2 regions of the Flavobacterium sp. 28YEA47A genome follow, and region 2 is predicted to be linked to the other one. Evidence: riboswitches for the same ligand, from Rfam matches in the RefSeq annotation. Region 2 holds a riboswitch; the other holds the start of a gene.
What was found. Region 2 has a riboswitch for cobalamin ahead of ABH942_RS05440 (hypothetical protein). Riboswitches for the same ligand answer to the same signal wherever they lie in the genome.
Positions count from the first base shown of each region.

Region 1: it holds a riboswitch for cobalamin, as region 2 does, so the genes downstream of both, ABH942_RS14350 (TonB-dependent receptor plug domain-containing protein) here and ABH942_RS05440 (hypothetical protein) in region 2, are expected to answer to the same signal.

Region 1 is NZ_JBGCCI010000010.1:19,236-35,125, forward strand. Features, by position in the region: gene ABH942_RS14295 (DUF6526 family protein) at 1-262, shown strand, start outside; gene ABH942_RS14300 (YceI family protein) at 356-895, shown strand; gene ABH942_RS14305 (hypothetical protein) at 900-1,229, opposite strand; gene ABH942_RS14310 (pseudouridine synthase) at 1,354-1,923, shown strand; gene ABH942_RS14315 (tRNA (cytidine(34)-2'-O)-methyltransferase) at 1,947-2,396, shown strand; gene ABH942_RS14320 (class I SAM-dependent methyltransferase) at 2,436-4,043, shown strand; gene ABH942_RS14325 (hypothetical protein) at 4,040-4,552, opposite strand; gene ABH942_RS14330 (ABC transporter ATP-binding protein) at 4,601-5,392, opposite strand; gene ABH942_RS14335 (FecCD family ABC transporter permease) at 5,392-6,423, opposite strand; gene ABH942_RS14340 (ABC transporter substrate-binding protein) at 6,432-7,577, opposite strand; gene ABH942_RS14345 (T9SS type A sorting domain-containing protein) at 7,758-8,591, opposite strand; cobalamin riboswitch at 8,666-8,861, shown strand; gene ABH942_RS14350 (TonB-dependent receptor plug domain-containing protein) at 8,892-10,724, shown strand; gene ABH942_RS14355 (DUF5074 domain-containing protein) at 10,728-11,774, shown strand; gene ABH942_RS14360 (DUF5074 domain-containing protein) at 11,801-13,096, shown strand; gene ABH942_RS14365 (T9SS type A sorting domain-containing protein) at 13,103-14,077, shown strand; gene ABH942_RS14370 (S41 family peptidase) at 14,142-15,596, opposite strand; gene ABH942_RS14375 (RNA polymerase sigma factor) at 15,733-15,890, shown strand, end outside.
Region 2 is NZ_JBGCCI010000003.1:208,275-224,164, reverse strand. Features, by position in the region: gene ABH942_RS05465 (DUF808 domain-containing protein) at 1-779, shown strand, start outside; gene ABH942_RS05460 (SRPBCC domain-containing protein) at 918-1,838, opposite strand; gene ABH942_RS05455 (GlxA family transcriptional regulator) at 2,005-3,003, shown strand; gene ABH942_RS05450 (DUF4932 domain-containing protein) at 3,053-4,882, opposite strand; gene ABH942_RS05445 (DUF1062 domain-containing protein) at 5,016-5,666, opposite strand; cobalamin riboswitch at 6,182-6,372, shown strand; gene ABH942_RS05440 (hypothetical protein) at 6,336-6,554, shown strand; gene ABH942_RS05435 (acyl-CoA thioesterase) at 6,625-7,014, shown strand; gene ABH942_RS05430 (beta-ketoacyl-ACP synthase III) at 7,018-8,007, shown strand; gene ABH942_RS05425 (FAD-dependent oxidoreductase) at 8,065-9,195, opposite strand; gene ABH942_RS05420 (helix-turn-helix domain-containing protein) at 9,277-10,227, shown strand; gene ABH942_RS05415 (nitroreductase family protein) at 10,301-10,900, opposite strand; gene ABH942_RS05410 (winged helix-turn-helix transcriptional regulator) at 10,996-11,343, shown strand; gene ABH942_RS05405 (OmpA family protein) at 11,424-12,419, opposite strand; gene ABH942_RS05400 (helix-turn-helix domain-containing protein) at 12,688-13,542, shown strand; gene ABH942_RS05395 (nuclear transport factor 2 family protein) at 13,712-14,077, shown strand; gene ABH942_RS05390 (alpha/beta hydrolase) at 14,273-15,052, shown strand; gene ABH942_RS05385 (cupin domain-containing protein) at 15,348-15,833, opposite strand; gene ABH942_RS05380 (alpha/beta hydrolase) at 15,843-15,890, opposite strand, start outside.

The DNA.
Region 1 (15,890 bases), on a different contig from region 2:
TTTTATGTTGCGACAGCATTATGCATTGACTTTGCAAGACAGGATTGTTAGACTGGAATTGCATTATCGGTATTTTACACTGACAGGTGATAGGCTGGAATTGTTAGAGAATCAATTATCCGACAGTCAGCTGTTTGCTTTAAGATTTGCTCCAGACGAAGAATTTCCGAACCTGTTAAAAAGAGCCCTGCAGGAAAATCTTTCTGGGCAGGCAATCAAAAAGAGTATAATCGATTGGAAACCAGATCATCATAGGGTGTAAACTTTAACAAACAATTCACGATTTATTTTTACTAAATGAAAATCGCTATGCGTAAATTTATACTTAGCCATTCTCACACTAAAGGATACAATTATGAATTTTACTACACATTGGTTTATCGATCCCGATCATTCAAACATAGAATTTAGAATCAGGCATTTGGTTATTTCTCATATTTCTGGAGCATTCAAGATTTTCAACGGAAAGATGACCACAAAAAATGACGACTTTGAAACTGCCGAAATAGCCTTATCCATTGATGTTTATAGTTTTGATACGAACAATATTGAAAGAGATGAGCATATCAAGTCTAAAGATTTTTTAGATGCTGACCAGTTTCCTGAAATTAACTTTAGCTCAACAAGCCTCAAAAAAGTAGAAGGAGATCATTATAAGCTCACCGGAAACATAACCATTAAATCAGTAACCAGAGAAATTGTCTTGGATGCTGTTTTTGGTGGACAGGCAAAAGACGGTTTTGGTAAAATGAAAGCAGGTTTTGAAATCAGCGGTAAGCTGGACAGAAAAGACTTTGGGATTTTAGCCGATGATGTGACCGAAAGCGGCCATTTGATAATTGGCGAAGAATTAAAAATCCATGCTAACATCGAATTTGATAAAGAAGAAGATTAATCCTCTATTTTATATTGCCCCGGTTTTTCTTATTGTCCGGATGTGACGAAGGATAACGATTCGGATCAATATCTGAATTTTTATCTCGGTTCTCCGGATTTTTCTTGTTTTTCAGATTTTCGTCTGTTTTAGTCTCCTTACTGGGACGAGCTCTTTTTACGACATCGGTATTGCCTTTTGCGTCTTTTTCTATTTCCGTTTTTAATTTCCCTTTGGAAGGATTATAATCGGCAGGAAGATTTTTTCCGCTAAAACCTTCGTTGATTTCTCCTTTTTGCTTTTCCTGTTCGCTATTCCATTTTTTATTTCCAATGTCTTTATCTGAAGTTGCCATAATTTTAATTTTTAGTTTGTCTTGTTAATTTACGACGATATAAAAACAAAAGCCACATCTTTAACATTGCTTTAATGTGTAAGATTTCCGATTGTTAGTAGTAAATTTGCGGCAAAAATATTCTATGTCTGCCCACAAGCATTTTTTGTTGCATAAGCCTTATGGTTATCTCAGCCAGTTTATCTATGAATTAAAACGAAAGAAAAAACTGTTGGGAGAACTATATGATTTTCCAGAAGGCACAATGGCAATTGGACGACTGGATGAAGATTCGGAAGGATTGCTGCTTTTGACAACAGATGGGCAGATGAGCGAATTGGTGAGGAGTAAAAAAGTAACCAAAGAATATTATGCGCAGGTTGATGGAATAATAACCCAAGAAGCCATTGAAAAGCTAAAAAAAGGCGTTGAGATTGGTTTTGACGGAATACGATACGTCACAAATCCGTGTAATGCTGTTAAGATAGATGACCCGGGATTCGAACCTCGCTCAAAAAAAATAAGAGACGAGCGCCACGGGCCCACTAGTTGGATTTCCATTACATTAAATGAAGGAAAGTTCCGCCAGGTCAGGAAAATGACATCGGCTGTAGGATTTCCCACATTGCGATTGGTACGAGTAAGAGTAGGCAATGTTTACCTTGACAATTTGAAATCGGGAGAAGTCAAAGAAGTCGGCCAATTCTCACTATAATAAAAACTTTAAAATTTCTAAAAATGCTGAATATAGTTCTTGTAGAGCCAGAAATACCAAATAACACCGGTAACATAGGCCGTTTATGCGTTGGCACAGGCAGTCGTCTTCACCTGATCCATCCTTTTGGTTTTCAAATTACCGATAAAAACCTAAAACGTTCCGGTCTTGACTATTGGGTACATTTGGATTGGAAAGAATACCAGTCTGTTAAAGAATGGATGGAGCAAATACCGGATAAGTCCAGAGTTTTTCTATTTAGTTCCCACAGCCCAAAGTCGTATTTACAGGAAACTTTTCAGGATGGCGATTGGCTCGTGTTCGGAAAAGAATCGGTTGGACTGAGTAAGGAAGTTTTGGATCAATTTGAAAACCATTTGACTATTCCTATCTCACCTCTGGTAAGGAGTTATAATCTGGCAAACTCGGTTGCTTTTGCAATAGGCGAGGCAAAAAGGCAGCTTTCCATCTAAAAAAACAGTATATTTGAAAGAAGCTTTTTTCAAATATCTATGATTGACAAATCCTACCTTCGCAGCTCTATTTTCAGGCATCTCGACGGCCTGGCTGTTGCTCCTGTAGCCGTTGCTCTAAAAAACAAAGGAGTTCTTGAATACATCCAGGAGAACAAAAAAGCCAGCCTGTCAGAATTAAAAAACCAATTCAAAGCCAACGAAGGTTATCTGAACGTTGGCTTACGGGTATTGTGTTCGCAAGGCTTTTTGGACTATCATATTGATAATGCTGCCGATGCTATTAGTTTTTCGATAAACGACAAGACACCAATAGCATTTTCAATGGTACATCTGTATCAGGATGTAGTCGATCTTTTGCAGTTTTCGACACAATTCCATCCCAGAATTTTTGAAGATGCTCCTTTTGAAATGCTGGATCGGATTTTTGAGAAATTTAAACTGAATTATGGAATCAATTTTTCGGCGGATGCGTTAGAGAATGAAGTCCAGAAACAAATCCTAAAACATATTGAGGGTTATCTGATAGGGCCAACCGTTGTTCGATTGGCTATGAGTGGAATGTTCCATAAGTATTTTATGGAAACTTCTTTCAGGCCGGAAGAATTTCACAAAAACCCTGAAAGTTTTAAAAAGATATTGAACTTTTTTACCCATTTGGGATGGTTTCAGGAAAAAAATGGGAATTACCAGTTTACCGAAACCGGACTGTTCTTTGCTAAAAGAGCCAGTGCCTATGGTGTTACAGTTTCGTATTTACCAACATTTGCTAAGATAGATGAACTGATATTTGGAGATCCAAATGTGCTAAGGATGGTTGCTGATGGCGAAAATGAAATCCATGTAGACCGCGAGATGAATGTTTGGGGAAGTGGAGGCGCACACGATACTTATTTTAAAATTGTGGATGAAATCATCGTTCAGCTCTTTAACCGCCCGATTGAAGAACAACCTAAAGGAATTTTGGATATGGGTTGTGGAAACGGTGCTTTTTTGCAACACATTTTTGAAGTCATTGACAGGCAAACCCTAAGAGGAAAAATGCTTGATGAATATCCGCTGTTTCTTGTTGGAGCCGATTACAATCAGGCAGCCTTAAAAGTTACGCGTGCCAACCTGATAAAAGCAGACATCTGGGCAAAGGTAATCTGGGGCGATATTGGAAGACCGGACCTGTTATCGCATGATCTGATGGAAAATTATGCAATCGACCTGAAAGATTTGCTGAATGTCAGGACGTTTCTCGACCATAACCGTATTTGGGAAGAGCCTAAACATATTTCCCAAGATAGGATTAGCAGCTCTACCGGTGCTTTTGCTTTTAGAGGCGAGAGAATTTCTAATAATAAAGTAGAAGACAATCTTTTAGAACACCTTCAAAAATGGTCGCCTTACGTTAAGAAGTTTGGGCTTTTGCTTATAGAACTCCATACTATAAATCCTGTTTTGACTGCAAAGAATATAGGCAAGACGGCAGCAACTGCTTATGATGCTACACATGGATTTTCAGATCAGTATATAGTAGAAATAGATGTGTTTAATAAGATAGCAGCTGAAGCGGGCTTATTTCCGGACGAAGCTATTTTTAGAAAATTTCCTGATTCCGATATCGCTACCGTAAGTATCAACCTGTTAAAAGGAAATTAAGTCTTGGCGTAATTGGTGATATATTTATTGTAAGAATCGAGTATAATGCCAACTGTTTTCTCAATAGACGATTTTACTTCCTGAAATCCGTCTTTCATTTTTCCGTCTGGCGTAAAATAATCCGTAATTCCCGATTTCATGAGGGTGTTTTTAGCATAAATTTCAGTGACCTGAAAAGAAAGCACATATTCATTTCCTTCCTTAGAAATTTTCATGCGGTATTTTACTTTTTGATAATAGGTATCTCCAAGGTTTCGGTAAAAAAAAGCATTGTCCCTAAAAGCATCAATCGTCAGCGAATTTTCGGTTATTTCAGAAACATCTGCTTCACCACGGCTAAACTCTTGTATCCAAAGTTTTGTACCATCGAGAAATTTCTCGTTGGTCATAAAAGGAAGGTTGCTTCGTATCGGATTCGGATCAAATCCTTTTGGTGTCAATTCCATTCGAGCCTGCGCACCGACGATAATTGATGTGAAAATGAATAAGATAGAAAAACAAAACTTCATGGTATCGGTTTTAGTGTTCTATCAAAGATAGGCGATACAGCGATTATTTTACAGGTTTTTGAGAATAAATTTAGCCTTTCCGGTATCAAAAAAGATGTTTTCGTCTTTAAATAAAGAATTTAATATTCCTGTCTGAATTAAGAATTCAGGTGTGCCTTGTAAGGTTTTTTCGGGACTCATGACAATCATTTCATCACTTAATTGTAGGGCCAGATCTAAATCGTGTGTAGAAAACAAAATACATTTTTGGGTTTCTACAGCCAGTTTTTTAAGCAGTTTTAACAAAGAAACTTTATGAAGCAGGTCTAAATGTGTTGTAGGTTCATCCAGAATTATCAAAGGAGTGCTTTGTGCCAATGCTCTTGCAACCAGAACTTTTTGCAATTGTCCATCACTGATTTCATAATGTTTTTTATCTGCCAGATGGCTGATTTGTGTAAGATCTATGGCTTCTCTGATCTTTTCCCTGTCATCAGTTGTTAGTTTTCCTATCCAGTTTGTATAAGGCTGCCTGCCTAAAGCAACCAATTCAAAAACGGTAAGATTGCTTGGTGGTAAACTCTCTGTCAATACAATACTAAGTTGTTGCGCCAAAGCTGCCGGACTATAATTCCGGATATCTTTTTCGTTTAATATAACCTGGCCAGAAAGTGCTTTTTGGATTCCGGTTAGCGTTCTAAGCAAAGTTGATTTTCCTATGCCGTTAGCTCCAATCAAAGAAATTAGCTTTCCTGCTTTTAAATCCAAATGGATTTGCGAAGCGATGGTGGTTTTCTCTTTTTTTGAGAGATATCCAATGCTCAATTCTTCAGCCCTAAGTATGGTTTTGCCTGTGCTCATCAGATCATGAATTTTCGTTTACGGACTAAAAGCCATACCACGATTGGTGCTCCTACGATAGAAGTTATCGCATTGATAGGCAAAGTAAAATCATTTCCGGGCATTTGTGCAACGGTGTCGCATATTAACAGTATTATAGCCCCAAAAAGTATGGTGCCCCAAAATAATATATAATGGCTGCTGGTCTGGAAAACCATTTTTGAAATATGCGGAACAGCGAGTCCTATAAAAGCAATTGGCCCGGCAAAAGCGGTAATGCTGCCTGCCAATAAGCTGGTTGCTATAATAATAATCAGCCGTGTTTTTTTAAAATTGATCCCAAGGCTTTTTGCATAACGTTCGCCTAAAAGCAGGGCGTTTAAGGGTTTGATACATAAGGCACTCAATAAAAGTCCAATCAAACAACAGATGGACAAAATCAAAATATTTGCCCAGGATAGATTACCCAGGCTGCCCAAAGACCAAAAGGTAAACTTTTGCAGCTCTTCAGCCGTACTGAAATAGGAGAGTACTCCAATAATTGCGCTTGTAAAACTTCCAAACATTAAGCCAACTATAAGAATAGCCATCGTATCGCGAAGTCTTTGTGAAACTACCAATACGGCTAACAACACCATAAGACTACCCAGGCATGAAGCAAGTACGATTCCGTAGGAAGAAAGGAAAAAGACGCTTAAAAATGAAGGTAGAAGTCCTGAGCCAAGTATTATAAAAGCAACTCCAAGACTGGCTCCGGAACTCAATCCTAAAATATAAGGTCCGGCAAGCGGATTTCGAAATAAAGTCTGCATCAGCAAACCGCTTATCGATAAGCCCATGCCTACCAATATTGCTGTCAAAGCCTTAGGAAGCCGATAATTCCAAATAATAATTTCCCATGAATTTTTGCTGGCCTGTCCGCCTGAAAGCGAACTGGCGATATCCTCAATAGGGATATTGACAGATCCCAAGCTGATATTCAGCAAAAAACAGGCAGCCAGACAGATAAGCAGGGCTGTAAAAAGAATCTTATTTCGGCTGTCTTGCTGCAAACGATCGATTATTTTAATTTTTCAAAAATATACAGTTCATATTCCGTAAGCAGTTCAGGATGTAAAATCTTGATAAGGTCTTTCAGGATAAGATCCGGGCGATTTGATGCCAGTTCATAATACAATATTCCGCCCGTTTTTCCTTTTTTGCTGCTAAAAGAATAAATGTTTTTATTTTTAAAGGCTTTAAAATGGGCATAATTCGGATTACTTTCTACCATTTCCTTAAAAGTAGTAAATTGAGCCGGACCAATCCAAAAATCTACATTTTCAGCCTTTTCCATGACGGTTTCGAAAGAAAGTGCCAAACTTCCCGTTCCTTCTGTATCAGCCCAAAGATAAGCCGCATTGGCGTCCTTCAGAAATGTCGCTGCCCAGCTGTTACCTCTTGGCATATACCATTGCTCTTTATAAATGGCGCCGCTTAAAACAGTTGGTTTTGTTTTTGCATTTTTAGCTAATTCTGTAGCTTCTTTATAGGCAGTTTCCACTTCAGAAAACAAGAGGTCTGCCTTTTCGTCCAGTCCATATAAAGCTCCAAAAAACTTAATCCATTCTGCTTTGCCCAAAGGCGATTCTTCCATCCAGTCTCCATTAAAAAAAACTTTTAGTCCGCTTTTCTGCAAATTATCATACGTTTTGGTATCGCTGCCACTGCTGTAGCCTACGAGAGCTTCCGGATCAAGGTCAATCAGTCTTTCTGTATTGAGACTCTGGTTCGCTCCAATTTCCGTAACCTTACCGGCATCAATAAGCTTTCGGGTCTTTTCAGACGAAACAAGGTTGGTGTCCGGAAAACCAAGCAGAGTGTTTTCAACTCCAAGCATTTCTAAAGACGGAATATGTGTTGTTGAAGTCACCACAATACTCTTGATAGGAACTTGTAGCGAAGTATAATTTTTTAAACTGTCGGGTAAAGAAACTCCTTTTTTATGAAGCACATAGGTAAAGGTTTTATTGGCTTCAGGCCAAGGGTTTGAAACCTTTACGATAGAAAAACCTTCATGTTTGTAAATTTCAAATCCTTTTGCGTAACGAATGCTATTTTGAATCTTTGTTTCAGTAATACTGGAGCTGACCGGCTCATTTTTTTTACATGCCACTGCAAAAAGCAATAACAGAAACAAAGAATATTTTGAAAGAAATGATTTCATAAAAAAGTTTTTGTGAAGACCGCAAAGATAAAAGTTATTGTATTGAACCGACAGCAGTTTTACAAATTTTGATTTTTTTGTATCTGAATTTGTAGCGAACTGTTGGATAATTTTAAGAATTGAATAAAAAAAATCGCTGCGATTTCTCAGAGCGATTTTGTGTTTGTCTTAGACTACTTTTTAAATCTTAATCAGTTTTTGAGTATAGTTCTGATTGTTGTCAAACGTTAGTTTTAAAAAATAAGCACCGTTTGAAAGCAGGCCGGATTGATTATCCAGTCTTGATTTTGAATCAGTAGAAATCAAGAGCTTTCCGGAAATATCGTATAATGAATAATTTGAAATAGTAGCGTTTGTTTCAATTTGGAAATTCAAATTGAAAGGATTTGGGTAAATTTTAGGGTTTATATTTTTAAAACCTTCGTTGCTTAACAAATAAGCAGCAGTGTTATAGCCTGTACTCTGAACAACATTGTTGTAGTTGTCTAAAGCCATTTTTAATTGAGTGTTATCGCAATCGCAGCTTAATTTATACTCGACTGGACTTCCGGCCGGGTCAAATGACCTGACATTGAAATTTTGAAAAATTTGGTTTAGGCCTGAATCATTTGTAGTTGCAATATTTGCAGTAGTTCCCGTAGGAGTTCCAACAGCTGCGTTTTGTAAAACTACAGACAAAGTATTTATGAAATGAGTCTGACTTGCAGGATATGCTTTTGCAACGACCGAAGAATAAGCCTCCAAATCAGCTTTAAGTCCATTAAGATTACAACCTACACATTTGATCTGTATAATTCTTCCTTCATATTCGGAATAAGGATTTCCTCCTTTTAATGTATATTCTGAAATAGGATATGATTGTAATATGCTATTCAAACCCTGATCGTTTGAAGTAGTAGCGCCCCAATTGCTCAAAGGAGTTCCTACTTGTTGGTTGACCAACATCATTTCAACTCCGGTGTTTTGCGCCCACGACGCTATTGGAATTAGCAATAAAAGTATTATTTTTCTCATAAATGTTGACTGTTAGGTATTGTAAAGATATAAATATTAATGAAACAGCAAAAAGTATATGACTTAATGTAGTATATTTGCACTCGAATTAAGGTTGTGATTTATTGTTACAAATCACATTAAAAGGGAATTTGGTGTAAAACCAAAGCTGTTCCCGCAACTGTAAGCTATTTAGCTTGCTGTTATCTACAAACCACTGTCCGCTTAGCGGATGGGAAGGTAAACAGCAAGACGCAAGCCAGGAGACCTGCCTTTTTTCTTAACAATTATCAAACCTTCGGGAAAAAGGTTTCGAAAATTATGATTTTTAGAAAGCTATACCTGTTTTTGTTTTTCTGCATCTGCCAATCTGTATTGGCACAGCACGACAGCATTCATAATTTGAAAGTAGTAGAGATCTCAGATCTGCAACTTAAGGATTATTCGGATTCGCAGTCTGTATTGAAATTGCCGGACTCGATTATCAACAAAAATCAATCTTCACTTACCTCATTGCTGAATTATAATTCCGTAATCTATTTTAAAGAAAACGGTCTTGGCATGGTATCTTCTCCGTCTTTCAGAGGAACAACTGCGCAGCAAACTGCCGTTGTCTGGAACGGTATCAATATTAATTCGCAATTGAACGGTCAGACGGATTTCAATACTATCACTACCAGAGATTTCAATTCTATTGCTGTCCGCGCCGGAGGCGGAAGTTCTATTTACGGAAGCAGCGCCATTGGCGGAAGTATCCACCTCAATAACACAATTAATTTTGAAGAGCATTTCTCTAATACACTTCGATTAAATTATGGCAGTTTCAACACTTTTGGCGGAAACTATAAGATCGATGCTTCTAATGGCAAATTCAGTGTTCAGGTAAGTGTGTCCAGAAACAGTTCGGATAATGATTATGATTTTGTGGATTCTGATAGTAAAAACTTAAACGGACAATACTATAATACCAGCCTGAATGCAGCAGTGGGTTATAAAATTAATGAGGCTAACTTCTTAAAACTATACAGTCAGGTATTTGAAGGGGAAAGACATTTTTCGCTAATCTTCCCTTCTGAAACTCCAACCAAATACCAAGACCTGAATTCGAGGAATTTACTGGAATGGGATAGCTTTTTCGGCAAATTTGTTTCCAAAGTAAAAGTAGCCGCCCTCAGCGAAAAGTATAAATATTTTGGCAACACCAATTCAGATATATACACGTATGGACAAGTCAGGACTTACATTGGGAAATATGACCTTGCTTTTGATGCCGGCGATGCTATCAAGTTGAATGCAGTTGTTGATTTTACTCAAAATAAAGGAGAAGGTTCGGATATTAAAAATGAGCAAAGAAACATCGGTTCTGCCAGTCTGCTATTTAAGCATAAGCTGACACAAAAAATACTTTATGAATTAAGTTTCAGAAAAGAATTTACCAATAATTACAAAAGCCCATTCTTATTTTCTCTAGGAACTAAATGGGCTGCTTCTGATTTTTATACACTGAAACTGAACGGATCAAAAAATTTCAGAGTACCCACTTTTAATGATTTGTATTGGCAGCCGGGTGGAAATGAAAATTTAAAACCGGAGTCATCCTATCAGGCAGAAATAGGAAACGAATTCCGTTTTGCAGGTTTCAAGGTCACATTGACCGGATATTATATCGATATTAAAGATATGCTTCGCTGGATTCCGAATGGTTCTGTTTGGTCACCACAAAATACAGACAAAGTCCGTACCTACGGAGGAGAAGCCTTACTCAATTGGTCCAAAAGTTTTGGGAAACACCATTTCATATTGAATGGAACTTATGCTTATACCGTTTCAGAAGATATGGAAAAAAAGAAACAGTTAATTTATGTTCCCTACCATAAGGCTACTTCCTCATTGGGTTATTCATGGAATAAGCTGGCTGTGGATTACCAATGTTTATATAACGGAGAAGTTTTTACAAGATCTGACAACAATTCGCGGTATAATATTGATGCCTATTTTGTAAATAATGCTTCAATAAGCTATGACTTTGGAAAAAAAGATTCCTGGATTTTGGGTTTTCAAGTCTTGAATCTTCTAAATGAAAACTATGCCAGTGTAGAAAGCAGATTTCTGCCTGGAAGAAATTTTAATATGTATCTAACCTTAAATTTTTAAAATATGAAAAAGCTAAATAAGTTTTTTTTGATGCTGATTGCAAGCTCGCTTTTTTTGGCTTCATGTAGCAGTGATGACAATTCTCCAAACGTATCATTAGGTCAATATGATAATGGAGTATTTGTAGTAAATGAAGGAAATTCAACCGTTACTACCAGCTCTATCACTTTTATTAGCAATTCTGGTGCTGTAGAGCAAGATGTTTTCAGGAATGTCAATCCCGGAGCGGCAGGATTAGGAACGTACCTTCAGCCAATGTTCTTTGATAATACGAGAGCTTTTATCATTTCAGGTTCGGCTAATAAAATTACGGTCGTTAACCGTTATACTTTTGAATTTATTGCAACCATCAGTACCAACCTGCAAAATCCACGATTTGGAGCGGTAGCCAATGGTAAGGCTTATGTAACCAATGCGGCGGGATGGGAAACAGGAGCAGACGATTACTTGGCGGTAATTAATCTTTCGGATTATTCTACCAGTACTGTAACCATAGGTGTTTGGTCAGAAAAAATAATTGAAGAAAATGGCAAGCTCTATATTGCGAATGGTTCTTATGGTAATGGTACGTCCGTAACGGTTTTTAACCCTGCAAACAATACAGTAGAAGCTACTATTCCATTAGGATTTAGCCCGAACTCTTTTGAAGAAGAAAACGGTATCCTATATGTTTTAGGTTCTGAAAAACTTGCAAAAATCAATCTGGCTTCCAATACGGTTGTAGGAACTCCGGTTACTGTTGCGGCACCGACTTCAGCAGGAGCTAAAAACCTGAATATTGAAGACAATAAGATTTACTATACAGTGGATACGGCTGTTTACGCTATGCCAATTAATGCAACTGCGGCTCCGTCAATTCCATTGCTTACCTATCAATCTCAATCAGAATATGGAAGAATGTATGGTTTTGCAGTAAACGATGGTAAGATTTATATTGCTGATGGAGGAGATTTCGCTTCAGACAGCAAAGCCTATATCTATTCAACAACAGGTTCCCTATTAAGAACAATTACAGTAGGTGTGGGACCAAACGGCTTTAATTTCAATTAATAATCAATTTTTTTTAACTCAATTCCATGAAACAACTTTACGGCTTTCTTGCAGCCAGTTTATTATCTTTTACCGCTTTGCCGGTTTTTGGACAAACTTTTAATGATGGCGTTTTTATCCTGAATGAAGGAGGTGCCGGATCTAACAATTCTTCGGTTTCTTTTCTTTCCAATGCAGGAGACCTGCAAAACAATATTTATGCAACAGTAAATCCTAATGACGGAGCTCTTGGAGATACGGCTCAAAATATCGCTATCCACGGTGATTATGCTTATATCGTTTTGAATATTTCTAATACGATTAAAATTGTCAATAGCCAGACATTTCAATATGTAGCGACTATCAATACAGGACTTAACAATCCGAGATATATTGCCTTTAGTAATGGAAAAGCCTATGTAACCAATTGGGGTAACGGAGGAAATGCGAATGATGATTATGTGGCCGTAATTAATCTTTCTACAAATACAATTGAAGCGAATATTGCTTTGGCTGAAGGTGTTGAAAGAATTCTGGAAATAAACGGAAAGCTTTATGTAGCACATCAGGGAGGTTATGGTTATGGAAACAGAATTTCTGTAATCAATCCAACAACAAATACATTGGAACAAACTATTCAGGTAGGCGATGTTCCAAATTCTATGGTAGAAAAAGATGGGATTCTGTATGTGCTTTGTGGTGGAAAACCAAACTGGTCAGGATCAGAAACTTTTGGAGCTTTAGTAAAAATAAACACGGAAACCAATACTGTTATAGGACAGGTTGATTTTCCTCAAAAGCATCCATCGAATTTGAAAATCGATGGCAACAATATGTATTATGGTATTGATGCAAATGTTTACAAAGCTCAGATTACTGATACTGCGATACCAGCAACGCCTTTCTTTACACTTCCTCCACAGAACCAATATGGAATCTACGGAATGGAAATCATCAATAACAAGCTATATGTAGGAGATGCGGTTAATTATGTATCTAACGGTAAAGTATATGTGTATTCCACAACCGATGGAACTTTGTCAAATACCTATACTGTAGGGAAATTGCCTAATGGTTTCATCAAAGCTGTTGATAGCAATTTGGGAACTGGAGGACATACAAAGCTGGATGTTGTGCTTTATCCTAATCCGGCAACAGACCATTTATATGTGAGTACAGACAAACCGGCTACGATAAAGATGTATGATATGGCAGGAAGATTGATAAAAAACCAGGCCTATGCTACATCTGGAGTTAGTATTTCGGAATTAAATCCAGGTATGTATGTTGTGGAAATCACAATTGATAATACTACAAGTGTTCAAAAAATAATAAAAAGATAAGACTGAATGAAAAGAATCTTATCCCTGATGTCTTTTATGGCTCTTTCTCCGGTTTTAGCGCAATCGTATGCACCGGAAGCAGGAGTGGCTGGTTCGACAGCTATAGAGCCAAATAGTCAGCTTTTTGTAGCTTGGGCTACTGGCGTTGCAGTGGAAAGAGGCTATATCAATAAGGCAAATCCAAGTCTTGTTGTTTCAGGGAGCAACCGGGCTTCGGCTGGTATTCCTGAAAATGCATTAGGACCTGCAAATGGAAGCATCGTGAGTTTGGGTGATGAAGGCAGTGCAATTCTGACATTTGAATTGCCAATCATTAACGGACCGGGATTTGATTTTGCTGTTTTTGAAAACGGTGGCCCTGCTTTTTTAGAGCTTGGTTTTGTAGAAGTAAGTTCTGACGGAATCAATTTTTTTAGATTTCCGGCGCATAGCCAAACGCAGACCGCTACCCAGATTGGAACTTTTGGGACACCTTCAGCACCTTTTCTAAACAATCTGGCAGGAAAATACGGAAGTAAAGGAACGCCTTTTGATTTGACGGATATTCCAGACAATCCCTTGTTAGATAAGAACAAGATTACACATGTAAAAGTAATCGATGTTGTAGGCTCTATAGATCCGTCGTATGCTACTTATGACAGTTATGGAAATGCAGTGAATGATTCTTTTCCTACGCCATTTAATTCGGGAGGATTTGACTTGGATGCCGTTGGTGTAATCCATCAAAGCGCATTGAGTATAGGCCATGCTTCCAGAAAAGCAATGGCTCTGTATCCAAATCCGGCTTCTGAAAAATTCTATATCCGTAATCTGAAAGAAAGTGCCAGGATAACAATTTATGATCTGTCTGGCAGAATTGTTTATGAAAAGAACATTCAGGAAGAGGAAGCTATTCCGGTCTCGGGATTAAATACAGGAATGTATATAGTAGAGATACATATCGGAACAAAAAAGGTTAATGAACGTTTGATTATAAAATAATCTTGCAACCTTACAATAAAAAAGGCTTCCAAATTTTGGAAGCCTTTTTGTTTTTTACTATCGATTAAAACTTGAAAAAATCTTTAATTCCCTCCGGAACCTTATCAATATACATTTCTGTTCCAAATCGCTGCATTGATTTACGGTCTTTGAAAGCTTCGTATATTTTTTCAGGCTGTTGTACTCTTCTTCTTCCTACGTTTGTAATCTGTGAAATTGCGATACTCAAAAGAGGTTCAGTAGGCTCGCCAAGAATACCAAGATCACCTAAATTTTCAACTTGAGGTGTAGTAGGAGTCAGACCATTTTGATATTCCCCAAATCCTGTTGAGTTCACAATTTTGAAACAGATAGGCTGCATTGCATATTTATGACGATTGGAACGTCCTTGCTTTCCAAACGAAGGTGAATCATATAGAGTTACAGAACCCACATTTTTTCCAGTTGTAACGTCTCCAATCTGGATAACCTCAATATAAGGTTTTAGTCCGTTAATGACTAATTCGCTGGCAGAAGCCGTACTTTTTGAAGTCAATACATATACTTTAGTCAGATTTAGGCTGTTTATAGCATTACCGCTGATATTATTTGAAAATCGGTTAATAAGCTGTTCCGGATCATTGTCATTAAAATAATCTTCGATTTTGGCATTCCATTGTTGTTTTGCAAAAACCTGTCCGCTAAATTGTCCGGTAATCATACTCGCAAGATACGCGGCTGATTTGACTGCACCACCGGAGTTGTATCTCAGGTCTAATACTAAATCAGTTATGCCTTCTGCTCTGAACTGCCCAAAGGTTGTATTCAGATTATTGTCATACTCTCCATAAAAGCCATTATACATTAAATAGCCTATTTTATGCGTATCATAAGTAAGAACCTTATTAATCAGGATTGGATTTTCAGCCAATATTGTTTTGGCCAATGCCACTGAACGTGTGTTTGGAGTAATATTACCACTATCATAATCGGCCAGATTTAAGGTATAATTCTGTCCGGCAAGCAATTCTCTGTAATTATTGACATTTAAAGGAGTTCCGTTCACGGCATAAAAAATGTCACCACGACGAATATCTTTAGAAGCAGCATCTGAATTTGGGAGAATATAACGTACCCAACCAAAAACTTCATCTGAACCTTCCGTTTTTCGCAACAGTTGATAATCCACTCCGTTATTAGCCGTATTTCCGCTAAGAACGCCTTCTAAAACCGTATAATCGCTGAAAATTACACTAAATCTGTCGGTATTAGGATAATTGTTCAGAAGACTGTAAAACAAATCTTCTGGAGAGCTAAAACCATTTAGATAAGCATTCAATTCACCTTGATTAGCAAAGCGGCTATCTGAAAGATCTGTTACATCAGCTTGCCAATAATAATATAAGTTAAGCCCTTTCCAAATAAAATCGTTAATTTTTAATTCTCTTGGAACTTCAATATCATCAAGGTCATCCTGACAAGCAAAAAAGCCGGAAATTCCGATGAATAAAAGGATTGCGAATATAAAAGTCTTTTTCATAAACAGATTATCTTATTGGTATAGCAATATAATTAACGTAAATTTAGAGGTTTTAGTCTTAATTTCAATTTTTTCTTGTAACAAAAAATAAAGTGGCTCGTCTTGATTATATAACCGACCAATTAAAAGTTAAATAATGAACCAATCTGAGTTTGTAAAACTGATAACTCCTTTTAAGGATAAAGTCTTTAGGCTTGCCAAGCGTCTGCTTGTCAGTACGGAGGAAGCAGAAGATGCAACGCAGGAAGTTTTGGTCAAGCTTTGGGATAAAAAAAATGGGTTGGACAAGTATAA
Region 2 (15,890 bases):
CCGGGATTTTAGGTGATGATTTGGCCGTAAATGCAGAAAAAGCTACCGGCTTTTTAGCTTCCAGAGAAATTCCTGTTCTTTGGGCAATTACCAAAGGTTCGCTGTTGAACAAAGTGATTATTGTACCGATAGCCTTGCTGTTAAATGCCTTTCTTCCCCTGGCTATTATAATTATCCTGATGTTTGGCGGAGCTTTTCTTGCCTATGAAGGAGTAGAAAAAATTGTTGAATATCTTTTCCATCGAAAAACAGCCGACCATGCACCTGTAGTTGAAGAGGTACGAGATGATGCAGAGGCTGAAAAGACTAAGGTAAGATCAGCAATAACCACAGATTTTATACTTTCGGTCGAAATTGTGATTATTGCTCTGGGAAGCGTGCTGACACAATCATTGACGGTACAGATAATAACGGTTTCAGCAGTGGCACTTATAGCAACTGTGGGAGTATACGGTATTGTTACACTGATTGTTCGTATGGATGATGCGGGTTACAATCTGATCAGACGTTCAAAAGAAAAGTCTTTGATGTTTTTAATAGGTACGTTGCTTGTGAAGTCGTTGCCGATAATTATTAAAGGATTGGCCATAGTAGGTACGATTGCCCTAATTCTGGTAGCCGGAGGTATTTTTGTGCATAATGTACATTTTTTACATGAATTGTTTCCAACAATACCATCAATGGTTAAGGAATTTGGTGTTGGTTTGGTTGTTGGAATTATAGCAGTTATTTTGGTAACTATAATAAAAAAGCTAATCGGGAAGAAAGCATCTGCTTGATTTAAAAATATCTTTTTGAAATAAAATAAGAACGGTGGAAGTGAAATACTCCACCGTTCTTATTTATACCAGGTGATTATCGGGAACTATAAGTCATTGCGCCTTTGCATGAAAATAATTACTCGCGAAACCACTTGATTATTTATCAAAATCCGGATAAGGGAATCCTTTGCCGGTTTCGCAAAGAAATTTCAGGCTTCTGAAAAATAGCGCCCAGTCAAAACTGCACGAGGCCATTTCCGGAGTATAAGATTCCCAACCATCATGATGGAACAATAAAGTGCATCCTTTTTGATGCGCTTCTAATTCAAAAGTAAGGGTAGTGCCAATCCAGTCTTCAAAGGCTTTGATACACTTCCATTTTATCAGGCTGTACGGTTTTAGATCAATCACTTCCATCTGTTTGAAATATTCAGGACCAAATCCAAATCTTAAAATACTTCCTACTTCTGGTTTTGCAATTGTGTCTGGTGTCCACCAACCCGCCAATCCTTCTTGAGTAGTAAGCGCCTGGTAGACTTTTTCTAAAGGCGATTTAATCAACAATTTGTGATAAATGCTTTTTGTGTCGGATGGATTATTGTGTTCGGCCGGAGTTGAGGTTGTTGATTCGGTTTCCTTTGGTGTAGGCTGACCTTTTCCTGTTGTGACAAGCATTTTTAGGCTTTCTTGTATATAGTAAGTCCATGCATCGTGACATACCTGATAGCATTCGTAGGTTGGAACCAGACCTTGATGTGTAAATTTCATTTCGGTCTTGCCATTCTTTTCAGTAATATCAAAAATGATATGGGTGTTTTTCCACTCGCTTTTATCTTTGGTAAACTTAAAATTATTATCAAGAACGTGCCAAACTATTTTAGTATCGGTCTGCATTTCTGTAACTTTTATGCGGCAGCGGTGTACGTCCATATAATGATAGGAAAACTCGCCATTCAGTTTATCTGTTGGGCCTTCGATATTTTCTGACCACCATCCCCGTACATTGTTAATTGCATCAAATACTTTTCGTGGCGTGGCATCCACAATAAATGATGTTGTAAAATTTTCTTGTTTCATGATTCTTTAATATTGATTGTTTTTTATTGTTCAATTCAAAGGTATTGACAAGAAACCATCTAAGCAGGGTGTGAAATAGACTTAATAAGAGGTTGATTTGGACAAAATGCTTTCTTAACTTTGTAATAGCTATGGAGTTATAATTTAAATTTCTAAATCCTGCCACATGAAACATCTTACCATATTAGTGCCTGATGTACAGACCGGGCCCAACACGCTTTCCTGCATCATAGGAGCCTATCATATTTTTACGGAGGCCAATAATTATTGCATCCGGCAGAATAAAAATCCGGTATTTACAATTGAACTGGCGGGTGTTTCAGGGCAATCCAATTTTGTAAATGGGTTGTTGTCTGTTATGCCTCAAAAAGAAATAAATTCCATAGAAAAGACAGACCTGATTATTATTCCTGCGATACTGGCTGCTTTTAAAAAAGTTGAGGGTGGAAATGCTCTTCTGGTCGATTGGATATTGGAACATTATAAAAAAGGAGCTGAGGTAGCGAGTATGTGTACAGGAGCCTATATCCTGGCTTCAACTGGACTGCTGGATAAAAAGAACTGTTCTATTCATTGGAATGCCGCTGCGAATTTTAAACAATTGTTTCCCAAAGTAAATTTAAAAGCGGAAAAACTGATTACAGATGAACAGGGTATTTATACTAATGGTGGCGGATATTCTTTCCTGAATCTTATTATTTATCTGGTTGAAAAATATTATGACAGGCAAACAGCCATTTATTGTTCCAAAGTTTTCCAGATCGATCTTGACAGGCAGACGCAATCGGATTTTGTGATTTTTAACGGACAGAAAACACATGGTGACGAAGTAGTCGTAAAAGCACAGGAATATATTGAGAAGAACTTTGCTGAAAAAATATCAATGGAAGAACTTTCCAGCAAATTTACCGTAGGGCGAAGGAATTTTGACCGCAGATTTATAAAAGCTACGGGCAATACGCCAGTTGAATATCTGCAACGGGTAAAAATTGAATCGGCAAAAAAGGAACTGGAAACCTCCCGGAAAACAATCAATGAAGTGATGTATGAAGTGGGCTATGCCGATGTAAAGGCGTTTCGCGAAGTATTCCGAAAAATTACAGGCTTGTCGCCATTGGAGTATAAAAACAAATACAATAAAATGACTGCGGCTGTACTAATTTAATTCCAAAAGAACCCAGGATAAAAATATAGTGTTGGTTGAGCTATGGTGGCTATTGTTCTATTTTAAAATATTTATAATTGGGTTGATAATCTACATTTTTATCTATAAAATTGGGCAGTAACAAAAACTCCTCATTGATAAGAAAAGTAAAATTTTGTTTGTTACGGAATAGCTTTTCAGAAAGCGAAATTTCATATTCGTCTCCTTTTCCTTTGGTAAAAGTATATTTATTCTTTTTTGTTTTCCAATTGTTAAAATCGCCAACAAGTTTTACGGATTTGATTTGATTTTGTTTCAAATAAGTTTGCAGATATATTTTAGGCGTTCCCTCTAAATCAGTCAACAGGCGATTTTCTATTGTAGAAAAAGAGAATTTATAATCTTTTCCGTGTTTGGAAACAGTTGTATTGTTTTTTTGCTTTGCTATTGTTGAAAAGGTGTATAAATAAGATTTGTCCAGATGTAAGGAGTCGACACTTTTGAAGTTCACGCCCAATGCTAATCCGTAAGTGGTATTCTCATCAATGTTTCTTTTTAGTGAAAGATGTATTTCCTTTTTATTTTCTGATAATTTTATTGAGTCAATTGGTGGATAAGAATACGGATAGGGTGGTTGGTTTATATTGTAATTATAGAGCATTTCTTTATCAAAATACAATATGATTTCTTTTGTATCTGTAGCAATGTTTTGCGCTCCATTCTTTGGTGAAAAATCGATGATTTTGGGTGAATTGGGATTGTCATTAATAGGTAAAGTAAAAACGTAATCCATATTGTGTTGATATTTCTCTATAGGGTTTTGAGAAATAGATTTATAAACAGCAACAATTTCCGGCATAAAGCTTTCCAAAGTAGGATATTTTTCCCTGTTTTTCTGGTATAATTCAAGTGCGACGACTAAATCGGGAACCCAATAGAACTTTCTATTATAGGTTTCGTAAAAAAATTGTTCGTTTTTTTGTTTGGAATTTGCTTTTTGGGATGTATTGAAATATTCTACAACAGCAGCCCGTACAAGGCCTTCATTTAAGGCGGTTAGCCAACTACTGTATGCCTGCTTCTTCAAGTCATTTTTAACGATGTTGTAAATCTTTCCTCCGTATGGAGCTAATATTTTTTTCATGCGGTACTGAAGATAGTTTACAAAGGAATGGTTAAACTCGTGAACAACCGTTTCAGTATAACCGTTTTCTGTTGTATAAATTGGAAGTCCTTCTTCATCAAAATCCCAACTTCCTAATATGCTATAAACTGTTTCTTTTTGATTTGGAATTTGAAGTTTAACACCAAAATTACCCGTGAATCCCATTCCTAAAAGAATCGCAAATTTTTCATTTGGCACTTTGCCGTAAAATTTAGCATACCAATCCACGTCAATTTCGGTCAATACATTTTTATTAAATCGGTCTTCTGCAATTTTGTACAGATTTTTATGCTCGTCATAAAATTTTTGAAAGTTACTTTCTTTATGAAATTTTTGAAGTAAGGTCACAAAACGATCTGTGTTTTTCAAATCTGCTCCCCAACGCCGTTCGGGAATATTTTTAGTAAATGGAATGATTGGTTTTAATTCAGGATAAGAAAGATGAACCGCCATATTGGCTACTGCATCGTATCCAATTCCCTGTTTATTTCGGATTTTTTTAATGAAGTTTATAAGCTCGTGATTTTTATATCCCGCAAAATAGGTGTTTATATCCTCTACGTAGCTTTCAAAATAGGTGTCTTTAAATTCTTCAGCGTCTGCCAATCGGAAAACTATTGATAGTAATTCTATTCTTGGGTCAACTTTTGCGTTTTCCAACTGCTTATTTCCCTGGGAAAATCCATAATTTGAAATACAAAAAAAGGCGATTAGGATTAAAAATTTCTTTTTCATTATTATTCTGCTTAGATGTTATGGTATATGGCTTTACTGACAAATTTATAAAAAAAAGTCGATACCTCAGGTACCGACTTTTTGATTATTGTTTTGTTGTGAGCAATCTTTATTTATATCTCGCTTTAAAAATTTAGAGTGTTTTCAATTTGTCCCGGTATACACAAACAATATCTCCGTTTCTGACTTTGTGCTTCTTTTCTAAAAATTTTCCATTAACAGAAAATGCTTCTGTTTCAATTAACTGGTTCAATTTGTTAGCAGAAACATTTAAGGCTGTCCTGATAACAGCTGATAGTTTTAGATTAAAGTCCAAAGGATATTGGATTCTGAACAGTATAGTTTCACTTTCAAAACCTAAAATATCTTCTATTGAAAAACTGTCGTGCAGTAGGTCGTATTCTACACTTCCAAAATCGAATTCGACATTGTTTTTTCGTTTGGCTTCATGAGAAAAAGCATACTGCCAGGCTGCTTCCGTATTGTTTTCTGAAAATTTATGAAATAAATCCTTTTGTATCAATTCCGGCTTGGTCCGGGAAAATAGTGAAAGATTATAGGTGCTATCACATTTTATACATCTGTAAATCAACCATACATCAATGTTCTTTTTTTGAGCGTTCATCCTGAATTTCTCACTGCAAATGAATTCGTCATTAGTGCAACGGTTGCATTTTCTTTTTAAAAGGGGAGTGTTTTTGACTTTTACTTCCCATATATATTCTCTTGTCATTTTTATAGTAGTGCTTAATATTCTTGTTTGAATTTTTTGCATACTATTCATGGCATTTCAGTTTAAGATTGATATGAGCTATCAAAAACTGAAATAGCAAATGCGATTGCTTTTGGGAGCAATGCAGTGATGAATAGTATGATTAAATGAAAAACCGGCTTGGGTAGGGTTACCCAAACGAAAGAATAATCAGCCTGCGGTTATAAGGCTGATATTAAGCGACTATAAATTTAAGAGTGGATCTCAAAATATATGAATTGTGGTTTCTATGAAGTAAAAGTAATTAATTCAGACTAAAGTATCAAGAACAATATGGAATGACACTGAATACAAAAATGATTATTAGGAGCCTATGCCAGATTCTCTCATTAGAAACTTTGCGGCTCTGCGCCTTTGCGTGAAATAGTTGCTCGCAAAGGCGCAGAGTCGCAAAGCAAGAAAAATATAAATATATTGGAATAAGGTTTCAGACAGTCAAGGAAGATAATTTAACTTTTCTATAATAATATTGTTTATTGCTGTAATACTAATCTTGCCTTATCTTTGTTAGATAATTCTGAAGATATTTATTTTCAAATAGTATTGGTTTTTGGCGAAAGCCGAAATTAAAAGGGAATCGTGTGTGAATCACGAGCTGTCGCGCAACTGTAAATGATGCAAAATTTTTACCCTTGATGCTCACTGTCTGCTCTCGCAGATGGGAAGGGCGGTAAAAATATCATGAGCCAGGAGACCTGCCTTCACTGTATTGACAATGCTTTCGCGATTGAAGCTATTGGTTTGATGTTGCATGGGATAATTGTATCCCTGCGTATTTTTCTTTTCAATCACATTGCTGTCACTAAGGATTATTCAGTATTCTTTTTAGGATATGGAACATTTATAAATTCATTGGCAATGACAAAATACCAGCCTAGCAAAATCAATATTTGCCTATAGTTTACTGCGCCTTTGTTTTATAACACAAAAAAACAATTTATTCACTTTACGCATTGAACAAGCAAGTATTATGACATTAGATGAAAAAATCAAGCAATCGGAAACGCATATTTTTAAGGCTGTATTTCCCAATACCACAAATCATTATGATACGCTGTTTGGAGGAACGGCGATGCAGCTTATGGATGAGGTCGCATTTATTACAGCCACCCGGTTTAGTAGGCAGCGTGTCGTGACCGTCAGCAGTGACCGTATTGATTTTAAAAGACCAATCCCGGCAGGTACGATTGCCGAGTTAATTGGTAAGGTAAAATATATCGGAAAGACAAGTCTTCAGGTTCATGTTGAGATTTTTGTAGAAGATATGTATTCTGAAAACCGTGAAAAGGCAATCAGCGGCAACTTTACATTTGTTGCTATTGATGAAAACAAGATGCCAACATCAATAAATAAGGATTAAAATATGGGCCAAAACATTAAAGCTGCCATTACGGCTGTAGGTGGCTATGTTCCTGATACAGTATTGGACAATTTTCAGCTCGAAAAACTGGTAGATACTTCTGATGAGTGGATTGTTGCCCGAACAGGAATTAAAGAACGAAGAATTCTTGCAGACAAGCAGAAAGGAACATCAGATATGGCTGCTGCTGCAATATTAGAATTGCTTGCAGAAAATTCAATAAAAGCTGAAGAAATAGATTGTGTTCTTATGGCTACCTCTACGCCAGATAAGCTTCTGGCGCCTACAGCACCTGTAGTTTGCAAAAAAGCAAATCTGACTAATGCATGGGGACTGGATATGAATGCTGCCTGTAGTGGTTTCCTGTATGCATTATCTGTTGGAGCTTCATTTATAGAATCAAGAAGATTTAAAAAAGTTCTTGTGGTTGGAGCCGATACCATGAGCAGGATTGTTGATTATAAAGATAGAAATACGTGCATCCTTTTTGGAGATGGGGCAGGAGTTGTTTTATTGGAACCGTCATTAAACCACGGCCTGCATGATTTTATTTTTAAGATTGACGGGTCAGGAAGTGATTTTTTGTCAATTCCGGCAGGAGGATCTTTACAGCCGGTAGGAGAAGTATCGCTGCAAGAAAATTTACACTATGTGAAACAGGACGGACGCACCGTTTTTAAAAATGCGATTTCGAGTATGACAAGCAGCTGCGATGAACTATTAGGCAGGAATGGTTTTGATGCCGATGCTATTGACTGGATAATCCCACACCAGGCAAATCTGCGTATCATTAATGCCGTTGCAGATAATCTGAAAGTGCCCATGTCCAAAGTAAAAGTAAACATTGAGCGATACGGTAATACTACTGCTGCAACTATACCGCTCTGTCTTTGGGATTTCAAGAATGACTTCAAGAACGGAGACAGGATTTTTCTAACGGCTTTTGGAGCCGGCTTTACTTATGGAAGCAGTTATCTTACATGGGGAAATTAAACAACTGTACTGTTTTAAATATAAAAAGGCTGACAGAGATTATCTGCCAGCCTTTATTTATAGTATAAGTGTCTGGAAAGAGAAATCGGGATTGCGCATTTCTATCTCATTTTTTTCGGATTCCGATTGTGCTTCTCCGGCATAGATGAACATTTTTTGCTCATAGTCGTTAATGGCAGATTCTATTGTTTCATATTCTCCATTTGTGAGATTATCAGATAAAACCAGGGCATCTATAAGCCCCGTGTTTACACCTTGTCCGGCAAAAGGAGGCATCAGGTGAGCAGCATCACCAACCAGTGTTATGGGTAACGGGCGGTTATTTTTCCAAGGCTGATCCAAAGGGAATTTTCGTGTAGGCAAGCCCACAAAAAAAGAGGTAGAACGAATTAGTTTTTTGTATCGTTCATCCCAATCTGAAAATCGTTCCAACAGAAATTCAGAGACATTCTGTATGTTTTGAAAATCCAGACTGATGCTTGCAGTCCATTCTTCCGGAGTTTTGAAAATAATACCATAGCTTAACGCGCCATTATTAGACGGATTGGCAACCAATAGATTTCCCTGATGTGCAGTCATAAGTCTGTTGCCGTTACATAACTGAAAAAACTCAGGACAATTTATTTCAGGTTTGTCAATATCGCCCTGTATAATAAAAGTTCCTGTTTCTTCAATTTTGGAATCAGAGACATAGCTTCGTGCTTTAGACATTCCACCATTGGCAACAATTACTACATCAGCAGCTGCGGCAGGCTGGTTTTCAAAATGCAAAAGCCATTTATCATTCTCAGTCTTGATTTCGATAAGTTTTCTGTCCCAGACAACAGTGTCGTCTTTCAAACTTTTCAATAGCATTGTCCTTAGTATATTTCTGTTTATTTCCGGATTGTCATGTTGATTTTCAACAGTAGGTTTTCTTGTAGACAGAACAGTGCTCTTTTCAGTAGCAAAAGTTATTCCCATCGGCAATGCCAGGTCGTAGTAAGTCTGCAACAGGTCTGCTTTTTTCAAGGCTTCTTGCCCTGAATTTTTATGAAGATCAAGTGTGCCGCCCCAAATTCTTGCTTGAGAATTCTTGTCTCTTTCATAGACCGTTACATCAATATCTTTCTGCTGTAGTAAAATAGCCATAGTCAGCCCAACTGGCCCAGCACCAATGATGGCTACTTTTTTATTTTTTAGTAACATAATTTCATTGTTTAGTATAGTACAAAATTACAATGTCTTTTAGGGCTAAAATAGCTATATTTGACATTAAAATAGTCGTATATGGAATTATATCAAACACGATTGTCAGCAACAGTACCTAATGTCCTAAAGAGATTTGCAGACTTGCTGAATACCGAAATGACAGGTAATAAGGTTGTGATTCCTCAGAAGTTCGGCAAAGGCTACTGTGCCGGATATGTTCTAAATGAAAATATACGTTTGCTTCTGCTTGATTATGAATTAAAAGAAGAATTAATGCTCGAAGATCCTGATAGCGATGTTGTTGGGAAAATGCTTCTTTTTAAGTTTCAGGGTATTTATTCTAAAAGTGAAAAACCGCCTGCTCTGCCTACTGCTTTAATTGCCACAAGAAAGGCAGGCTCCCATATTCCTGTCCATACGAATACTGCAACTATCAATATTGAAGTATCGGCAAGCTATTTAGAAGGCCTGTTAAACTTATCTGGAAAGTCTACTGTCTTGCAACAGCTAGTACTGAATACGCAACCTTTGTTGTTTGAACAGTTGGTTCAGCCTGCTTTACAGAAAATTGTAGATGAAATTTTAACGAGCGCTACATTTGGAACATTTGAGCTTTATTTTCTTAGGATTAAGACAGAAGAACTTATTTGCAGGTTGCTGATGGAATTGGAAAAGAGAGATCAAAACCAGCTTTATGCTTTAAACGGAAACGATATCCGGATCTTGTATAGCATAAGAGAACGGATTTTGGAACATTTGGATATTCCGCCTGTTATTAATGAATTGTCTGCTGAAGCCAATATGAGTCCGACCAAACTAAAACGTTTGTTCAAGCAGATTTTTGGGAATAGTATTTTTAACTATTATCAGGAATTTAGGATGAAAGAAGCCGCACGTTTGCTAAAAGACGAAAAGTTGTCTGTTTCAGAAGTGGGCTACCAATTAGGATTTGCCAACCTAAGCCATTTTACACGTCTTTTTGAAAAGCATATCGGATTAAAGCCGAAAAAATACAGTATGATGGTTTAGTGAATCTAATAAAAAACTACAGGCTGCTCATTGACATAAGCAGCCTGTAGTTTTTTTGTGACATCTTAATAGATTAAAAAGATTGTATTGTCTGTTCCGTAGGTAAACGGAACTTTCCTTTAATTGATGGCTGGTTCGCATCTTCCGGATTTCTGTAACCTATAGCAACAGCAAATAGTGATTTATAGCCATCCAATTGTAGTATTTTGTCATACTCTTCATTTTTGATACCTTCCATTGGTGAACTGTCAATATCCATACTGACACATGCGGAAAGGAAAAACCCGAGAGACAGATAAACCTGATGTTCAAGCCACGATTTGATTTCAGCTTCCGGTTTTGGCTTTATGAATTGGTTGTAATAATTTACGGAACCTTCAGGTAAATTTTGCTTGATTTGATTTTCAAATTGCTGAATATCGTCTATCACGCTAAAAACAACCAGGTGGCTTGCCTCATTGATTTTTTGTTGGTTGAAATAAGAAACGCTGGCCAATTCGCTTTTTAGACTTTCATCGGAAATAAAAATAAATTTCCAAGGCTGACTGTTTATCGAAGATGGACTTAAATTTAAAATCTCTTTTAACTCTGTAATGGTTTCTTCCGGAATCCTTTTATTTGGATTGTAACTTTTTGTAGTGTATCTGCTTTTTGCTAGGTCTAAAAAATTCATAGTTGTTCTGTTTTTTATATACTATACATTTTATAGTTGCAAAACTAAGTATAGTTAAATAACTTTGCAATAACGGTCAAAATAGATAGTATAAAATGTATTGTATAGACGATAAAAAATATCCTTGTACCACCAGCCTTACCATGAAATATATTGGAGGGAAATGGAAAGCAGTAATCCTTATTCATCTGATCAGGAAATTACGCTACAACGAATTGAGAAAAGAACTGCCAATGGTTACGGAACGTACTATAAGCCTCCAACTAAAAGAATTGGAAGAAGACGGTCTGATTAAACGTACTGTTCATACCAGTAAACCGCCATTAAAGGTAGAGTACGAGCTGACTGAGTTTGGAACAACATTAATCCCGTTGCTGAATGCTATTTCGGAATGGGGAAGAGAAACGGCAAAGAACAATAAACGTATTGACGTTGTTGTGTAACAACAACGTAGTATTCTGCATTGGCATCTACAAAATCATCAGTGTTGTCAACAATTACAATTTTGTAGATGTTCCAGTTTTTACTTTATTTTAACCAGTTCTACCCGTCTGTTTTTAGCTTTATTACCTTCTGAATCGTTTGGAACTAATGGACGTTCTGATCCAAAACCTACAGCTGACAGTCTTGATTTATCAATACCCTGTGTAGTCAAGGTTGATAGAACAGCTTTGGCACGATCATCGGATAGTTTTTTATTATGTGCAGCATTGCCTGAATTATCAGTATGTCCTTCTATGGCAATTTTTAAAGAAGGATTTTCCTTTAATGCTCCTGCTATTTCTGTTACTATTTCCTTGCCATCAGGCGAAATTGTAGATTTATCTATATCAAAATTAATATATAGAATTGATTTGCCTTTTTCCGTTAAGTCTTTTGCAATTTCATCTGCCGTAATCTTTGTTATCGTTTGCTTAAATGCTTCTTCTTGGAGTATATTAAGTTTTCCTGCGGCATTATTTGCTGAAAACTGAACATAGATATTTCCTTTATCTTTTGTACGGATAACATAAAATTTAATCTGTTCATCTGCATAACCAATATCACCTTCATTGCCTTTATTGGGATCCTGTTTATTGTATCGGTCATATTCTTCCGAGGAAATTTTTCCATCAAAAATCTTTACAGCTCCCACTGAAGTAAGATAATCTTCAATACTCTTTTCAAAATACCTTTGTGAAAATTCCTCACCTGGCTTAGAAACTACATTTGATTTATAGAGACGACCTTCAAATGGAGTCATTATGCCGTCAATAGGAAAATAGCAAACATCGAATTTTTTCTCCAGTGGTTTATTCTGCTCTTTAAGTCCTTGAGGTAAAGTGAAAAATGGAAAATCGCCTATAGTAGCATTCGAAAAAGCGATGTCTTCAATATTGAATTTTTTTTCTGTTTGAGATTGGTCATTTTTTTCGGAAACTTGTTCTGTTTCTATTTCCTTATTCTGATCTCCTTCCGATTTCTGGTTACAAGAGAGCATAATTGATGCTAATGCAAGCAAAAGAATTCCTTTTTTCATTGTAAATTTTATAAAAAATTAGGTTTTAAATGTCTTACATAATTTTGTAAAAAACAATACTTAATTAGGAAATTGATTGTATGCTTAAAAGCTCTTAAAATAGGCGAACCTAGTCCTCTAATCCTGATGCTGTTTTTTCTGCAACTTCATGCAATGATTCTATAGTAGCGAGGTTTTTGTTTTCGGCAAAATGGGAGATATATTTTAGTGTCCTGTGTATCAATCTTTATGCTTCTTTTGTACTTTTATAGATAGAAATAGATCAATAATGAAACTTAAAGTAAACGAGGAAAATACAGGGGGCGAATTTCTGTTTTTTAAAGATGAGCCCGGTTTTGACCGTCTGTTTTTTACAAGAGACAAGTTCAATAAATATTTTACCATTGCATGGAACTCAGGTGAGAATCAGATAGTAACCGTTGATGGAACGGAATATGAATTTCCTTCCAATTCTCTGCTTACTCTTCTCTTTAACCAGACTTTTAGTTTTGAGGATTCTTCGGCTATCACTGCATGGCAGTTTAACCGCGAATTTTATTGTATTATCGATCACGACAGTGAAGTGAGCTGTGTTGGATTTCTGTTCAGCAGTACGGATCACATGTTTGTCAGGCTCAGTGAATCCGCACAAAAGAAACTGCAACTGCTTACAGAAGTGTTTATTGAAGAATTTGCTACTTCCGATCATATTCAGAATGAAATGCTACTGGTGCTGTTAAAAAGGCTTATTATTTATGTGACCGGACTAGCCAAATCAGCCTATATGCCTGTTATGAAAAACCAGGAAGAAAGATTTCATGTCGTACGGAAATTCAACCTATTGGTAGAAGCCAATTTTAAATCAGAACATTCTGTTAGTTTTTATGCCGGACAGCTTTTCAAGTCGCCCAAAACCTTATCCAATCTGTTTGCCATTTACAACCAGAAGACACCTTCGCAGATCATACAGGAAAGAATAGTTGTGGAAGCCAAACGGCTGTTACGCTACACTGATAGGTCGGTTAAGCACATTACCTTTGAACTCGGCTTTGAAGATGTATCCTATTTTTCTAATTTCTTCAAGAAAAATACGGGCACGTCGCCTTCTGATTTCAGGAACTTACAGGAAACAGCCAAACCTTAATGAGATAGGAAAGGTTTCTAAACAAATTGAAAAGTACTATATGTTTCAGAAAAATAATAGAAGATAAAGAGTAAACCGGCATCAGTGAATGTAAATTAAAATTCTATTGATGTTAGAAAATATGGAGATACAGCTAAAAATCAGATAAAATTTGTGATAATCTAAAAAAATGACAAAAACCGAAATTTTAAATCAGGAAAATAAGCTTTATAAGGCTATTCAGGAAAGTAATATAGCAATGCTTGACGAGTTATTACATGAAGATCTACTTTTTGTTATCCCGAGCGGAGAAGTGATTACCAAAGAAATGGATTTACAGACCTACCGTAGTGGCAACATAAAAATTAATAAACTTGTTCCTAAAGTTGAAAATCTAAACATATTGGGTGATTTGGCGGTCATCACATTAACAATAGAATTACACGGAAACTATCTTAAGGAAGCCTTTGAAAGCAAGTGTCGCTACATTCGTTTTTGGAAAGAGTTTCCAGAAGGAATCAAGGTAGTTGGCGGTAGCGGAATGGTCATTGGTTAGACCTCCGAATAGTAAGTTATAAATAAAAGGTATTCCGCCAAAAGGAGAAACACTATTGTTTATAATCTTTATAGCAGAAAAAATGCAAAAAGGGAAATAATCACAACTAATCGGGTAATCTGCCCACGAATTACGCTTGTCTTTCGGCGGATCTTTGTATCGTTGAATCAAACCAAAACTTCAACGACAACAAAGATGAAAAATCAAACCTTAATTAATGTATTCAAAAGCGGCATTATAGCATTGGCTGCCGTACTTTTCTCAACAGTAGCGGTAACCGCACAAACTGTAAAAAATGTAGTATTGGTTCATGGAGCTTTTGCGGATGGTTCCGGATACAAAGGCATGTATGAAGTGCTGACCAAACAAGGGTATCATGTCACCATAGTACAGAATCCTTTGACTTCTCTTGAAGATGATGTAAAAGCAACGAAGTTGGCATTAGATGCGCAAGACGGCCCTACCATCTTGGCTGGACATTCTTGGGGCGGAGCTGTGATTACCCAAGCAGGAAATCATCCAAAAGTGGCAGCATTAGTATATATAGCGGCTTTTCAGCCTGACAATGGAGAATCGGCTTTGCAATGGTTTCAGACAGTGAAACCTGCGCCGGAAAATGGTGTATTGCCTTCTGATGCGAAAGGAATAGTTTATTATGACCAGGCTAAATTTCATGCAGGTTTTTGTGCCGATTTAAGCAAGGATGAAGCCGCTTTTATGTATGCTTCACAAGGCGCATTCTATGCAGAATGTTTTGTAACACCAATTACGGATGCCGCCTGGAGAAACAAACCGACATACGGTATTGTAGCTACCGATGATAAAAGCATACAGCCAGAAATTCAACGAAATATGTACAAGCGTTCTAATACTAAAGTGACAGAAATTAAAGGCAGTCATGCCGTATACATTTCGCAACCGCAAAAAGTTGCTGCAGTAATTATTAAAGCAGCTAAAGAAGTAGCTCGAAAATAAAAGACAGAGTAATAAGATATTGATTTTTTTGTTTTTATGTTGTTGATACAAAGTTCTGCATGATCTAAATAAAAGCTGTAACCGACTATTAGGTTGTTGTAGCCGAAAAGTCTGAATATGGAAAAACGGATTATTTTACGGGTAACTTGGCTAGAAATATTTAGTAGCAAGTGTAGGAGTTTATTCAGGCTCTTACTCTAATTTTTTATGTATGCTAAATTGTTTTTTTTTGAATAAAGGTCAAAATGGGTGGTGTTATTAATCTACGAATAACACCTTAAAATCGATAAAATCTCTATTTCAATCCGCCATTATATTCCTCATCCGTTACAGCTTCCAGCCAAATAGTCTCACCTTTTTCCCGTCCGGTTATGGCCAGCTGAATAAATGTACTATTAACACTTGCTCCATGCCAATGAGGAATATCGGGCGGGCATTTGACAGCGTCACCTTTTCTAACAATAACTTTTGGGCTGCCTTTTTCCTGATAATATCCCTCGCCTTCGAGTGCCAATATAATTTGTCCGGCAGGATGGGAATGCCATTTAGTTCTTGTTCCTGGTTCAAAGGTTACACTGCCAATAGCATTCTGATTAAGACTGTCAGGCTGTACGAGAGCAGATAACCATACATCGCCAATAAAATTACCATTGGTGATTTTTTCGCCTTTCGGAAATATAAGTGCATTTTGTTGTTTTGTATCTTCCATTTTTTGGTTATTGCTACAAGCCTGGAACAGAAAAATTGCAAACACTAATAGGCATTTAATAGTATGTTTCATTATCTATTTTTAGTTCAGGTATTGTTTGAAAAACCCATCCAGTTTAATTAAGGCTTG